Regions from separate parts of the Rhizobium sp. CFBP 13726 genome, predicted to be linked through region 1. Evidence: riboswitches for the same ligand, from Rfam matches in the RefSeq annotation. Region 1 holds a riboswitch; the other holds the start of a gene.
The links. Region 1 has a riboswitch for cobalamin ahead of IFT66_RS09745 (ABC transporter substrate-binding protein). Riboswitches for the same ligand answer to the same signal wherever they lie in the genome.
Positions count from the first base shown of each region.

Region 1 (7,151 bases):
AAACATGGGCTTCAACGCCGAACACGTCGGCGATCATCTGCTCGGTCAGAATATCGGTAGGCGAACCGCAGGCGACCAGCCGTCCCTCCGAAAGCACGGCGATCACATCGCAGAACCGGGCGGCGAGGTTGAGATCGTGGATCGCGACGACCGTCGTCAGCGGCAGCTCCGAGACGAGCCGCAGGATGTCGATCTGGTGCTGGATGTCGAGATGGTTGGTGGGTTCGTCGAGGATCAGCACCGACGGCGACTGTGCGAGCGCCCGGGCCAACTGCACGCGCTGACGCTCTCCCCCCGACAGCGTATGCCAGAACTGCTCGCAGCGATCATCCAGCCCGACGCGCACCAAGGCTTCGGTCACGATCCGGTCGTCCTCTTGCGTCCACGGCGACAGCGCCGACCGGTATGGCGTGCGTCCAAGCCGGACCACGTCGATGACGGTGACATTTGCTTCGGTTGCCGAATGCTGTTCGACAACGGAAACGCGCCGGGCGAGCTCGCGTCGTGCGAAACCGCTCATCGGCTTTCCGTCGAGCGTGACCTTGCCGGCGGCGGGCGCCCTCAGACCCGCCAGCAGTCGGATCAGTGACGACTTGCCGGAACCATTAGGCCCGATCAACCCGAGCGTCCGGCCCTCATCGACCGAAACCGTCACTTCATCGACGATCACCTTGCGCCCGGCAAGCCACCGGACGGCGGTTGCGGCCAAGACCGGGGCGGAGACGGGATCGGTTGTCATGCGACCCTCCTTGCCCGGTAGAGAATGACGCAGAAGAAGGGAACGCCGACCAGCGCCGTCACCACCCCGATCGGCAGGATCTGCGGTGCGATAACGATGCGCGACACGATATCGGCGAGCACCATGAACAACGCTCCGATCAGCGCACAGGCTGGCAGAAGCCGGATATGGCCGGGACCGACGATAAACCGGGCCGCATGCGGGATGACCAGCCCGACAAAGCCGATCGCACCCACCATGCTGACGATCGTCGCCGTCATCAGCGCCGTGACGAGCAGCAGCACCACGCGGACCCGCCGGACGGCGATGCCGAGCGAACGGGCCGCATCCTCGCCGAAGGTAAACGCATCGAGCGCTCGCGCATGCCAGATGCAGACGATGAGCCCGATGGTGACGACCGATGCAGCCAGCGTCACCTCCGGCCAGCGGACGCCGGCAAGGCTGCCGAGCAGCCAGAACATCACGCTGCGCGCCTGTTCGGCATTGGCAGAGGTCGAGACAATGTAGGAGGTGAGCGCATTGAACAATTGCGAGGCGGCAACCCCGGCAAGAATGGTCCGGTCCGCCGTCTGGCGTCCGCTCGACAGCATCACCACGAAGACAAAGGCGATCAGCGCGCCGACAAAGGCTCCGGCGGAAAGCGAGATCGCGCCCGCGCCAAACCCGAGCAGCATGACGCTGACCGCACCGGTCGATGCTCCAGCCGAAATGCCGAGAACATAGGGTTCGGCCAGCGAGTTCCGCAGCAGCGACTGCAGGATCGCCCCCGACAGCGCCAGTCCGGCGCCGCAAAACGCCGCGACCAGCGACCGTGACAGGCGATAATCCCAGATCACCGCTTCCTGGATGCGCGGCAGTGCCATGGCGGTCAGACCGAGCCGGTTCGTCACCGCCGCAATCGTCGTCTCCATGGGAATGGTCATCTCACCGATCGCCACACCGGCGACGATGGCGACGAGAAGCGCTGAGAGCACCAGGAACACGCCTGCGGCACCTAGCGCCCAACGTCCGATACGGGATCGCGTCACTTGGGGCGCCTGGGCAGGTCGGGCAAATTCGCCTCATCGACGATGGCGGAAAAAGGGAAAGATATCATCTCCCGCCGCACCCTAGTTCGCAAGGCCGAAGGACTGGATGTCCCGGGCGAGTGTCTCGATGCCCTCGATCGTGCGGATCGTCGGGTTCATCGACTGGGCGTCCATCATCACGAAACGTCTGTTTTTCACAGCGTCCAGCTGGCTGACGACGGGATCGGTTTCGAGGAACTTGATCTTCACGGCCGGATCATCCGCGGCATAGCGGCGACGGTCCATGGTGGCGACGACGATGACGGAGGGGTTGGCCTCAGCAATCGTTTCCCAGCCCACCAGCGGCCATTCTTCTTCCGTCGTCACCACATTGCGGGCGCCGATCGTTTGAAGGATGTAGGCCGGTGCGCTGTTCTTGCCGGCGATAAAGGCATCGCCCTTGGTTTCCTTGCTGGAATACCAGAAGACGATCGGCAGGTTCTTCGTCTCCGCGCCCTTGATCGATGCGACGGCTGCGGCTTCGCGCCGTTTCAGGTCTGCGATCAGGGCGGTACCCTTATCCTCGACATCGAAGATCTTCGAAAGCTCTGAAATTTCGCGGTAGATCAGGTCCATCTTGAACAGTTCGTTGCGAACGCCATCCCCGCCATCGACATTGGTCTTCGCGACGCAATCGGCGGGCGAGACATAGGTGTTGATGCCGAGATCGGAAAACTGCTCGCGCTTGCCGACGGATCCCATCGGCCCGACATGCCACTCGAACTCCGCAGCGACCAGATCCGGTTCGAGACTGACGACCGATTCAAAGCTCGGGTCGTTGTCGGCAAGCCGTTTGATCTTCGCATCAACTCCGGCATAGGGCAAAAGCACCGGCCCGACCCAGACGGCAGTGCCCGCCACCTTCTCGGCCAACCCGAGCGAATAAAGCACTTCGGTCATGCCCTGACCGATCGAAACGATCTTCTCGGGCGCTTTTTCGAACGTGACGGGGCGGCCGCAATTCTCGATCGTCAGCGGGTAGCTGGTCGGCGCGGCAAAGGCGAATGTGGGAAGTGCCGCAACTAAGGCGGCGATAAGCCCTGACTTCATGTCCTGTCCTTTGGTGATCGGAAAAAAGGGCAGGACGAGGCCGCAGAACGGCTCGACGTCGACATGGCGCACGAGCGCATTGCTTGCGTCATAATCATCTCCCTGCCGGAACCCCTCGTCCGGTGTTGGTTGTCCATGCCACGGCAGGTCTCCTGACTTGCGGCTCGAACGCCTTCCATCGCCTTCCCGATCGGATGATCAGTGGTATCGATGGCTGGCTCGCCGCTTACAGTTGCGAGGGCAGTCGCGGACTTGGCCCGAAAGCCTCACCGCATTCCCTTTTCATCTGCGATTGCAGAACCGTAGCGCCCCAACTGATAGGGAACACGCCGATGCTTGTCCAGAGCGATCCCCGCGCGATCTCTGCCGTTGCCGAATGTAATAATATAACATACCAATTTACGCAACGGTCTATTTTGGATTGGTCGCGACCGTCGTGAGGCGCTCAATTCAGGGATGCTGTACATTAAATTGCGATGACATCGCCCTCACCCTACTCCTGCCTCTTTGGCCTGACAGCGCTCTGGTCTATGACCTTGCGGACAGATAGCCTGCGGGGCGATTCGCCGTCCTTCTGGTATGGGACGACCGGAAGGAGCTGAAGGAGACGAAGATGACGGATATTAAGAGCGGCTTGACCGAATTGAAACCGCAGATAACCGTGATCGGTGTCGGAGGCGGTGGCGGTAACGCGATCAACAACATGATCACGGAAAATCTCCACGGCGTGGAATTCATCGCCGCCAATACGGATGCCCAGGTTCTGGCAACATCCAAGGCGTCGCGCCGAATCCAGCTGGGTGCGCAGGTGACCGAAGGTCTCGGTGCTGGCTCGCTGCCGGATATCGGCCGCGCGGCCGCCGAAGAGTCGATCGACGAGATCATGGATCATCTCGCCGGCTCGCACATGTGCTTCGTCACCGCCGGCATGGGCGGTGGAACTGGAACCGGCGCTGCGCCAGCGATTGCACGCGCAGCACGCTCTGCCGGCATCCTGACGGTCGCGGTTGTCACAAAACCCTTCTCGTTCGAAGGGCATCGCCGCATGAAGACGGCCAACGAGGGTATCGAAGCCCTGCGTGAAGCCGCCGATACGGTCATCGTCATTCCGAACCAGAACCTGTTTCGCATTGCCGACGCCAAGACCAGCTTCGCCGACGCCTTCATGATCGCGGACCGCGTGCTTTTTTCGGGCGTCAGCTGCATCACCGACCTGATCGTCAAGGAAGGCCTGATCAACCTCGACTTCGCCGACGTGAAATCGGTGATGAAGGGCATGGGTCGTGCGATGATGGGAACCGGCGAGGCATCCGGCGATGGCCGCGCGCTGATCGCCGCCGAAGCCGCAATCGCCAATCCGCTGCTCGACGACATCTCGATGAAGGGCGCCAAGGGCGTGCTCATCTCGATCTCAGGCGGTACCGACATGACACTGTTCGAAGTCGATGAAGCTGCGAGCCGCATCCGTGACGAAGTCGAAGCCGAGGCCGACATCGTCGTCGGCGCGATCTTCGACAAGAACCTCGACGGCAAGTTCCGCGTGTCGGTCGTCGCAACCGGCCTCAACGGCAACCAGCAGGGCTCTTCGTCCTCTACTGCGCAGTACTAAGACCAGACTCAGCCAATAAAAAAACGCTCCGTGGATATCCGCGGAGCGTTTTTTGTTTGTCGGACCCGAAGCCGGTCAGCTTCTCGGCTTGAGGTTCTCAGGATCATAGAGCGGCTTGTAACCGACCGCTGCGACTTCCACCGGGAAGGCCTCGTTGAAATAATCCACCGTCAGTTTCCGGCCGACCTGGCAATGCGACCAGGGCAGATAGGCGAGCGCGATGTTCCGGCCGATGGTCGGGCCGTAGGCGATCGAGGTCGTATAGGAACGCCGTCCAAGGTCGTCGATTAGAACCTCGCCCGTGTCCGGATCCATCACCGGCAGCGAGCCGACCGGATAGCGGGCGACACCGGACGCATCGACATTGTCGGTCATCACGAGCGTGCAGAGCATCGCCGGCTGATGGTCGCGGGCCTTGTATTCGAGATGTTTCGCCTTGCCGCAGAAATCCGCTTCCTTGACCTTCGGACGGGCAAGATCGGCCTCGATCAGGTTGTACTGGGTCAGGAGATCGCCGTTCTGCAGGCGCAGGCTCTTTTCCAGGCGGCGTGAGTTGGCATAGGTCTCGACGCCGAAGGCCATCACGCCGGTGGCACGCAGCGCATCCCAGACGGCAACGCCGTCCTCGTATTTCATATGCAGTTCCCAGCCCTGCTCGCCCACATAGGAGATGCGGAACGCCGTGACATGCTTGCCGGCGATCTCGATCGGCTTGATCGCGGCGAAGGCGAAGTTCTCGACATCGAGACCTTCAGGGTCGGCCACGACCTTCTTGAGGTTTTCGCGAGCGTTCGGGCCCCAGATGCCGATGGTGATGAACTTTTCCGAGACATCGGTAATGGTGACGTCGAGGCCACGATCCTGCGCGACACGCTTCATGTAGAGCAGGTCCCGCGGCCCGGCATCGGCGCCGTTGACGAGACGGCCGCGATCAGCCAGGCGGAAGACGGTGAAATCGGCCCGCACCATGCCCTCGTCGTCGAGGAAGTGGGTGTAGATGCCCTTACCGATATTGCCGTCGCCGCCGATCTTGGCCGCACACAGCCATTCGAGCAGCTCGACATGATCGGGCCCCTCTATATCGACCATGTGGAAATGCGAGAGGTTGACGATGCCGCAATCCTCGCTCATCGCCAGATGCTCGGCATTCGACACGCGCCAGAAGTGGCGGCTGTCCCACTCGTTTTCGCGCGTCGGAACCCGGTCGCCGTATTTCTCCAGCAGATGCTCGTTGGCGGCGTAACCGTGGGCACGCTCCCAGCCGCCGAGCTCCATGAAGTAACCGCCCAGTTCCTTTTCGCGATCGTGGAACGGCGAGCGCTTGGCGCCGCGGCCCGTCGCATAGGGTTCGCGCGGATGAACGGCCGGGAAATAGATCTTCTGGGCAGCCTCGAAGGTGCGGCCCTCGATGAACTCTTCCGTCAGCTGATGCGGATAGAAGCGCGCGTAATCGATCGAGTTGTGGTCGATCTCGGTGCGGCCATCGGTCATCCAGTCGGCGATCAGCTTGCCATAGGCTGGGCCGTCCTTGACCCAGATGGCAACGCAGTACCAGAGCCCGCGCACCTTCTGGCTTTCGCCGCAGGAGGCACCGCCGCCGGCCGACACCTGCAAGAGACCGTTGAACGAATGCCCTTCGTTATAGCCGAGCTCGCCGAGGATCGGCGTCAGCTCGATCGCCTTTTCCAGCGGCTCGATGATCTGTTCCATGTCGAGATCGCGCTGCGACGGCGACAGCCGCGCTTCGTGCTTCTCAAGAATGTCGCGGGGATGACAGAGGCGCGGATGGGTGGTCTCGTAATAACCCCACTCGATCTGCCCGCCTTCGGTCGTCTTCGGATCGCCGGTGTCGCGCATATAGGCCGAATTGCCCTGGTCGCGCAAAAGCGGATAGCCGATTTCCTTGCCGGTGCCTTCGAACTCGTTATAGGGCCCGAAAAAGGTCAGCGGATGATCGACCGGCATGACCGGCAGATCCTCGCCCGCCATCTCGGCAATCAGCCGGCCCCAGATGCCGGCGCAGACGACGACATGGTCGGCCATGATCGTGCCGCGGTGGGTGACGACGCCCTTGATGCGGCCGCCCTCGATAATCAGAGACTGCGCCGCCGTATTGCCGAATACCTTGAGCTTTCCGGCCTTCTCGGCGGCGTCCACCAGCTTGCCGGCGACTGTCTGCGAGCGCGGAATGACGAGACCGGCATCCGGATCAAACAGACCGCCCTGCACCTGATCTTCCTCGATCAGCGGGAACATCGCCTTGATCTCGGACGGCGAGACGTAATGCGCCCGGGTGCCGAAGGCCTTGGCAGAGGTCAGCTTGCGCTTGATCTCTTCCATCCAGGCATCGTCGCCGGTGCGCGCGACTTCGAGACCGCCGATGCGGGCGTAGTGCCCCATCTTCTCGTAGAAATCGATCGAATACTGGGTGGTCCAGACCGACAGGTAGTCATGGCTGGTCGTGTAGCAGAAGTCCGAGGCATGCGCGGTCGACCCGATATCGGTCGGGACCCCAGACTTGTCGATGCCGACGATATCGTCCCAGCCGCGCTCGACAAGGTGATGCGCGATCGACGCACCGACGATGCCACCGAGCCCGATGATGACGACCTTAGCCTTTTGCGGAAATTCTGCCATTGCATGCCCCAACCGAGTGAAGCCGCGATACTAGAGGGACAGACGCGAC
Region 1 covers NZ_JACYUU010000002.1:555,230-562,380, forward strand. Annotated here, with positions in the region: gene IFT66_RS09735 (ABC transporter ATP-binding protein) at 1-739, opposite strand, end outside; gene IFT66_RS09740 (iron chelate uptake ABC transporter family permease subunit) at 736-1,767, opposite strand; gene IFT66_RS09745 (ABC transporter substrate-binding protein) at 1,849-2,856, opposite strand; cobalamin riboswitch at 2,982-3,176, opposite strand; gene ftsZ (cell division protein FtsZ) at 3,470-4,465, shown strand; gene IFT66_RS09755 (GcvT family protein) at 4,541-7,102, opposite strand.

Region 2 (7,151 bases), on a different contig from region 1:
GCCGCAACGGTCGGTGATACCAAGCACTTCTGGTCGGCGCCGTTCGAGCAGGATGACGAGTTCGGTGGCCTTGGCCTTCCCGCGACATTCACAGCCGACCACATGGCCCTGCGGATGAAGGGCGTGGCGTTGAAGGCAACGACGATCGGCGTGGTCGTCACCGATGCAGTTCTGACCAAGGCGCAGGCGCACAGGCTGTCGATCATGGCGCATGACGGACTGGCACGCGCCGTCTTGCCAGCACATCTGCCGGGAGATGGCGACACGATCTTTTCGGCAGCCACCGGAAAGATCCCGATGGACGATATGAGCGCTTTCGCCGAACTCTGCCACCTCGCGACCCTCGTGACAGCAAGAGCCGTTGCGCGGGGTGTATTCGAGGCGGCCGCGCTGCCAAACGCCCGCGCCCAACCCGCCTGGCGTGACCGGTTCGCTGGCTAAAAGCCCGCGAGAGCTGCTTCCAGCTGCGACCAGTCCTTCTCGTCAGGCAGCCCCAGCCGTAGATCCTCCGGACGCTCTTGGAAGCGTCGGACCATTATTCCGTGTTCGCCGAGATGCTGGAACAGAGCCTGGGCACGCTGATCTCGTATGAAACGGAACAGGGACGTGCCGCCAAAGACCGGAATGCCGGCAGCAGACAGAAGGTCGTCCAGCCTTGCAGCATCCGCGCTGAGCCTGACGCGCATCGCGACCTGCCAATCGGCATCGGCCAGCGCTTCGGATGCCACATGCAGAGCCGGACCGGAGACCGCCCAGGGCCCGAGCCTCTCCTCGATCTTCACGGTGATATCGGGATGGCCGATCGCAAACCCCAGCCGCAGGCCGGCCATGCCGTAGAACTTGCCGAAGGAGCGCAGCACGATCAGCCCGCCCTCGCCGACAGCGCCGGCAACGCTCTGCGCTTCCGACACATCCATGAAGGCCTCATCGACGACGAGCAGCCCGCCCTTCGCGCGCATGATTTCGGCCAGCGCCAGAATGTCATCCGTCGACACGATCCGCCCGGTCGGATTGTTCGGGTTGACGATGACGGCGAGACTGGATGTCGCAAGATCGCCGAGATCATCCGTCTCCAGAACCTTAAAGCCTGCCATCGTCGCGGCACGCGCATGTTCCGCATAGGTGGGCGATAGGATCGCTGCCTTTCCGTCCCCTCCGACAAGGCCGGCGATGATCGGCAGCAGGATCTGCGTTCCCGGCCCAGCCGCGATATGAGATGGTGATGGTGCCTGGTACGCCTCAGCTGCAACCGTCTTCAACCTCTCGAGCGAAGAAGGCTCCGGCAGACGTGCAAAAACATTGCCGGGGATCGGCGTATGCGGATAGGAATGCGGGTTGATGCCGGTCGACAGATCGATCCACGGCTCTGGCGCCTGAGGAAACAGCGCACGCGCCATGGCAAGGTTGCCGCCATGCTGTATCGGACTGCCCAAATCAGAGATCGCCAACGTCATGTTCCTTCTCGCATTCTTCGCCCTGATCACCGAGCGCATCGTCGGCTATCCGGACTGGCTGTTCAAACGCATCGGCCATCCTGTCACCTGGATCGGCCGGCTGATATCGGCACTCGACAGTCGATGGAACCGCGAGGGCGATGATTTCGCCAGCCGCAAACGCATGGGCATTCTCGCGCTCATCGTCCTCATCGGCTGTACCGTCGCCGCCGCGCTGGCGATTGCCGCCGTTCTCATGCTTTTGCCCTTCGGACCGATCCTTCTCGTTCTTGCCGCAGCCAGCCTGCCGGCCCAGAAAAGCCTCGAGACCCATGTGGAAGCCGTGGCAACCGCCTTGCGCTACAACGGGCTCGACGCTGGACGCAAGGCCGTCTCGATGATTGTCGGCCGCGATCCGGAAAAGCTCGATGACGCCGCGGTTTGCCGTGCTGCGATCGAAAGCCTGGCCGAGAATTTTTCGGACGGCGTCGTCGCCCCTGCCTTCTGGCTCGGCATCGGCGGCCTCTCGGGCGGGGCGGCCTACAAGGCTGCCAATACCGCCGACAGCATGATCGGCCACCGGTCGCCGCGTCATGAAGCGTTCGGCTGGGCCGCGGCCCGGTTCGACGACCTGATCAATCTGCCGGCGTCGCGGCTGACGGCGGCGCTGTTCGTTTTGGCCGCTGTGTTCGTCAAGGACGCCTCGCCCCGCGATGCCATGCGTGCGATCCGCCGGGACGCGAAACATCATCGTTCGCCGAATGCCGGCTGGCCGGAAGCAGCGATGGCGGGTGCGCTTGGCATCGCGCTGGCTGGTCCCCGCAGTTACGGCGGCCAGATGATCGAAGCCCGCTACATGGGAGAGGGTAACCGGACCAACCTGAATTTCGACGATATCACCCGCGCCCTCAAGCTTGCCCGCGTGGCGGATGCGCTGCTGATCGGCCTGTTCGGCATCCTGGCGCTGCTCATCTGGCAATTTTGAGCAGTCCGTCGATATCGAGATGCTGCTCCATATGCGCGGCCAGGCGATCGAGAATGGCATCGACATTTGCTTCGTAATTCAGGCCCGACACCGTACCGCCGAGACGCGACAGCCAGGCCGAACGCTGCCGGTCATCGCAAAACAGTCCGTGCACATAGGTACCGACCACCCTGCCATCCCTAGACGATGCACCTTCCGGAACGCCGGCAATGCGCGAAAACGGACGTGAACAGTCGCCGCCAGTGGTATGACCCGTATGCATTTCATAGCCGGCGAAGGATATTCCATCGGAGCTGACGCCCTCGACAGCCTCCAGCCGCTTTGAGGCCGAAAGCACGGTTTCGACATCCAGAAGCCCCAGCCCTTCCGCCGAACCGGGAGGACCTTCCGATCCCTCCGGATCCGATATCCGTCTGCCGAGCATCTGGTATCCGCCGCAGAGCCCGAGCACACGCCCACCGCGCCTGTGGTGGGCGGCGATATCCGTATCGAAGCCCGCTTCGCGCAGCGCCGCTAGATCCGTGATCGTTGCCTTGGAGCCGACCAGAAGCACGAGATCGCAGTCCCCGGGAATGGCCTCGCCGCGGCGAACCCTGATGAGCTCGACATCCGGCTCCGCTTCCAGCGGATCGAGATCATCAAAATTGGAAATATGCGGCAGGATCGGCACTGCGATACGCATCTTCGCGCCGGGCTTGCGCGCAAACGACTGGGTCAGGCCGAGCGCATCTTCTGCCGGCAGGAGAGCCGCATCGGCGAAATGCGGCAAGAGGCCGATCGATTGCCAGCCGGTAAACGCACCGATTATCCGCATGCCCTCGGCAAACAATGCCGGATCGCCGCGAAAGCGGTTGACGATAAAGCCGTGGATCATGGCCGCGTCGTCGTCATCGATGACGAGTTTCGTGCCGGCGAGGCTGGCAATCACGCCGCCCCGGTCGATATCGCCGATCAGAACCACCGGCACATCGGCAGCGCAGGCAAAACCCATATTGGCAATGTCGTTCTGGCGAAGGTTGATTTCGGACGCGCTGCCAGCCCCTTCGACCAGAACCAGGTCCGCCCTGGCTTTCAGGATCTCGAAGCTCTCAAGCACCCGCGAAAGCAGCCTCGGCTTCACAAGCTGGTATTCGGCCGCCTTGGCATTGCCCTCGACCCTTCCCTGCACCACCACCTGGGCGCCGACTTCGCTCTGGGGCTTCAAGAGAACCGGATTCATATGGACGCTGAGCGGCACGCCGGCAGCCCTTGCCTGCAGTGCCTGCGCCCGGCCGATTTCGCCGCCATCGGCGGTGACCGCGGCATTGTTGGACATGTTCTGCGGCTTGAAGGGCAGGACACTTAAGCCACGCAGCGTGAAGACGCGGGCAAGCCCGGCAACGACCAGCGACTTGCCCACATCCGAGCCTGTCCCCTGAAACATGAGAGCGCGAGCCACCACCCGTCAGAACTCGATGCCGGCCTGGGCTTTGACACCGGCCTTGAAGTGATGCTTGACGAGCGTCATCTCGGTCACCAGATCCGCCGCCTCGATCAGAGCCGGTTTTGCATTACGGCCGGTGACGACCACGTGCAGATCCGCCCGGCGCGCCTGTAACTGGGCGACGACCTTGTCGAGATCGAGATAATCGTAACGCAGGGCGATATTGAGTTCGTCGAGAATGACGAGGCCGATCGTTTCGTCGGCCATCAGTTCGAGTGCCATGCCCCAGGCCTTCTCGGCAGCGGCGATGTCACGCTTGAGATCCTGGGTTTCCCAGGTAAAGCCCTCGCCCATCGTGTGCCAGGCGATGCGGTCGCCGAACACCGCAAGCGCTGGCTGCTCGCCGGTCGACCAAGCGCCCTTGATGAACTGCACGATCCCGACGCGCCGGTTGTGGCCAAGCGTGCGCAAAGCCAGCCCGAAGGCCGCCGTCGATTTGCCCTTGCCGGAGCCGGTATGAACCATGAGGAGACCCTTCTCGACGGTCTTCTCCGCGACTTCCGCATCCTGAACCGCCTTGCGGTTCTCCATCTTGGCGCGGTGGCGCTGCTCGGTGGTCTGATCGATTTCCTTCAACGGACTGCAAGCTCCTTGGACGTGGTCGAAATCGCCTCGCCGGCACGGAAACGCTCGCGGAGGACGCCGCAAAGCGCCCCGAGAGCGGCCCAGAAGACGAGGTTCGTCGCGTAGACGGCATTGACGAACCGCGCATGCAGTTCGATCGGCACCGCGGTGTCATGGGTCGGCGGCAGCGGTGCACCGATGATGTGCGGAGCAACCAGCAGGACGATCGCCAGAGCCGCAAGAAGGGCGGAACGGGTATAGGCAAGCAGCCCGAGGGCCAGGGCGGTGCAGACTGCCGTCGCGATCCACCAGATCTGCCGCGGTCCGAGTTCGGCGACGGGCATGCCGGGAAGTTCCGGCGGCAGACCGAGGCCGGGTGCGAGGCTGACGGTGAGGAAGCCAGCAATGCCGAACATCAACCCGCCGCGCCATCCGCCAAACCCGCCGAGTGCTTCGGCAATGGCGATGGCAACCAGCGCAAAACCGATGGCAGAGAGCGCATTGGCGGCAGTCGTGTAGGCAAAGCGCTCGATCCCATCGGCCGGCGCCCATGCCTCTTCGGCATGATCATGCTGAGCGGCAGTTGGTGCTGGAACGCTGGCGGTTGGAGCGGCAGCATGGCTATGTCCGGCACCGTTGCTGCCGGCATGTTCATACGTCTCTGCCGCGATGATAAGCGGCACGACCGAAAAGCTCTGCATCACGGTCATCAGGAGCCCGGACAAAAGCCCTGCGATCACCGCCGTGAGGACGATGTTTCGAAACAGCGACATTTAAGGAATTCCTCTTAGTGGCAGGGAAAGGCCAGCGAGTGTCGCGTATCGTGAGCCGCATTGTGCACAGCCTCGATATGCGAAAAGCCGACAAAGCCGACGATGAACAGGCCGAGTATGGCTGTCATGCCAAGAGGAATGATTTTCGATGCGGAAACGCTGGCTGCACCGGCAGCAGAGTTCGTAACCATGGACGTCGTCTTTCTGCCCTCCACCCGAGGACTTTCACTGTGCCTATCGTCTCCGGCAGGTCTCCTGGCTCGCGGATCGAACGCCTCTGACCCGCCTTCCCGGATGTCTCCAGTGGCATGTTGAGCAGAGACTTTCCGCTTACAGTTGCGGGGGCAGCCGCGGGTTTGACGCCAAGATGTCGTCGCACCGCATTCCCTTCGATGAGCCCTCTCGGGCACCAAAGACGTGATCACTATAGACGGTTTCCCCATACGGGCAATCGCCTTTGCGACATTGACACTGCCCTGCGACAAGGCTTAGGTGACTGCGATACGGTCCCTTGCCGGCAACGGTAGGGGCTAAGAGAGAATGCGGTGCGAGCCCGGGATCATCTTTAAGATCCCATGGTTCAATGCCGCGGCTGCCCCCGCAACTGTAAGCGGCGAGCCATCCTGCCACGAAAGCCACTGGAGAAATCCGGGAAGGCAGGCGGATGGTGACGACCCGCGAGCCAGGAGACCTGCCGTTCGAAAACGTGCCTTTCCGGGCGGGGTGCTCCGGAAAAGCTTCTTTCACTCTGCAGGATAGGCTTGCCTTCCTGTCGTGCACCCCGATGTTATTGACTTGGGCGGTAGTGCGACACGATGGTGATTGACGAACGAAAAGACGAGCGCGACGCGTCCGTAGACGGCCTTGCCGGCGAGCCGGATGTGACGATTTTCGTCTGCACCAATTGTCGCGAGGCTTCCAATAGCGAAGCGCGCCCGGGCATCGGCCTGATGGCGGCACTTCGCGAGGCGGCCGCCGGCAAACCGCTCTCCATCAAACCCGTCACCTGCCTTGCCAACTGCGAAAAAGGCCCAAGTGCTGCCTTCAACCATCGCTCCGGCTGGTCCTATGTCTTTGGTCATCTGTCGCTCGACACGGTCGAGGACATCCTGGTCGGCGCGATGATGCTGGCTGACGACGAGCGCGGTCTACTTCCCCTTCGCGGCCGCCCCATGTGCCTTCGCGGCAAGGGCATGACGGCCCGCATTCCCCCATTCCAGCACCACGAGGACCTGCCTTCATGAGCGTTTCATTCGACCGCGTTCCCTGCACCGTCATCACCGGGTTTCTCGGTGCCGGCAAGACCACGCTGATCCGTCACCTGATCGAAAACCTCAAGGGCAAGCGGCTCGCGATCATCGTCAACGAGTTCGGCGATGTTGGCATCGATGGCGACGTGTTGAAGAGCTGCGGCATCGAAAGCTGCCCAGATGACAACATCATCGAACTTGCCAACGGCTGCATCTGCTGCACCGTCGCCGACGATTTCGTTCCGGCGATCGACCAGATCCTGGCCCGCGAACCGCGCGTCGATCATATCCTGATCGAAACCTCCGGCCTTGCCCTGCCGAAGCCGCTCGTCCAGGCCTTTCAGTGGCCGGACGTGAAGGCCCGCGTCACCGTGGATGCCGTCATTGCCGTGGTGGATGGTCTGGCTCTCGCGCAAGGTCGCGTTGCCGACGATCACGAAGCGCTGGAAGCGCAGCGCAGCCAGGACAGCTCGATCGACCACGACGATCCGGTCGAGGAAGTGTTCGAGGACCAGATCGCCTGCGCCGACATGATTGTGCTGACCAAGACCGACCTTCTCGACCAGGCATCGCTTGCCGCCGCCAAGGGCCGTGTCCAGGCGCATCTGCCACGGGCGGTGAAGATCGTGCCGGCCGCAAACGGCGCCGTCGATCCGAGCGTGC
Region 2 covers NZ_JACYUU010000006.1:51,670-58,820, forward strand. Annotated here, with positions in the region: gene IFT66_RS21075 (P1 family peptidase) at 1-441, shown strand, start outside; gene cobD (threonine-phosphate decarboxylase CobD) at 438-1,397, opposite strand; gene cbiB (adenosylcobinamide-phosphate synthase CbiB) at 1,453-2,418, shown strand; gene IFT66_RS21090 (cobyric acid synthase) at 2,402-3,859, opposite strand; gene cobO (cob(I)yrinic acid a,c-diamide adenosyltransferase) at 3,863-4,477, opposite strand; gene IFT66_RS21100 (CbtA family protein) at 4,474-5,238, opposite strand; gene IFT66_RS21105 (CbtB domain-containing protein) at 5,253-5,429, opposite strand; cobalamin riboswitch at 5,467-5,667, opposite strand; cobalamin riboswitch at 5,725-5,951, shown strand; gene IFT66_RS21110 (DUF1636 family protein) at 6,054-6,482, shown strand; gene cobW (cobalamin biosynthesis protein CobW) at 6,479-7,151, shown strand, end outside.
Region 2: another riboswitch for cobalamin. It lies ahead of IFT66_RS21105 (CbtB domain-containing protein); the one in region 1 lies ahead of IFT66_RS09745 (ABC transporter substrate-binding protein).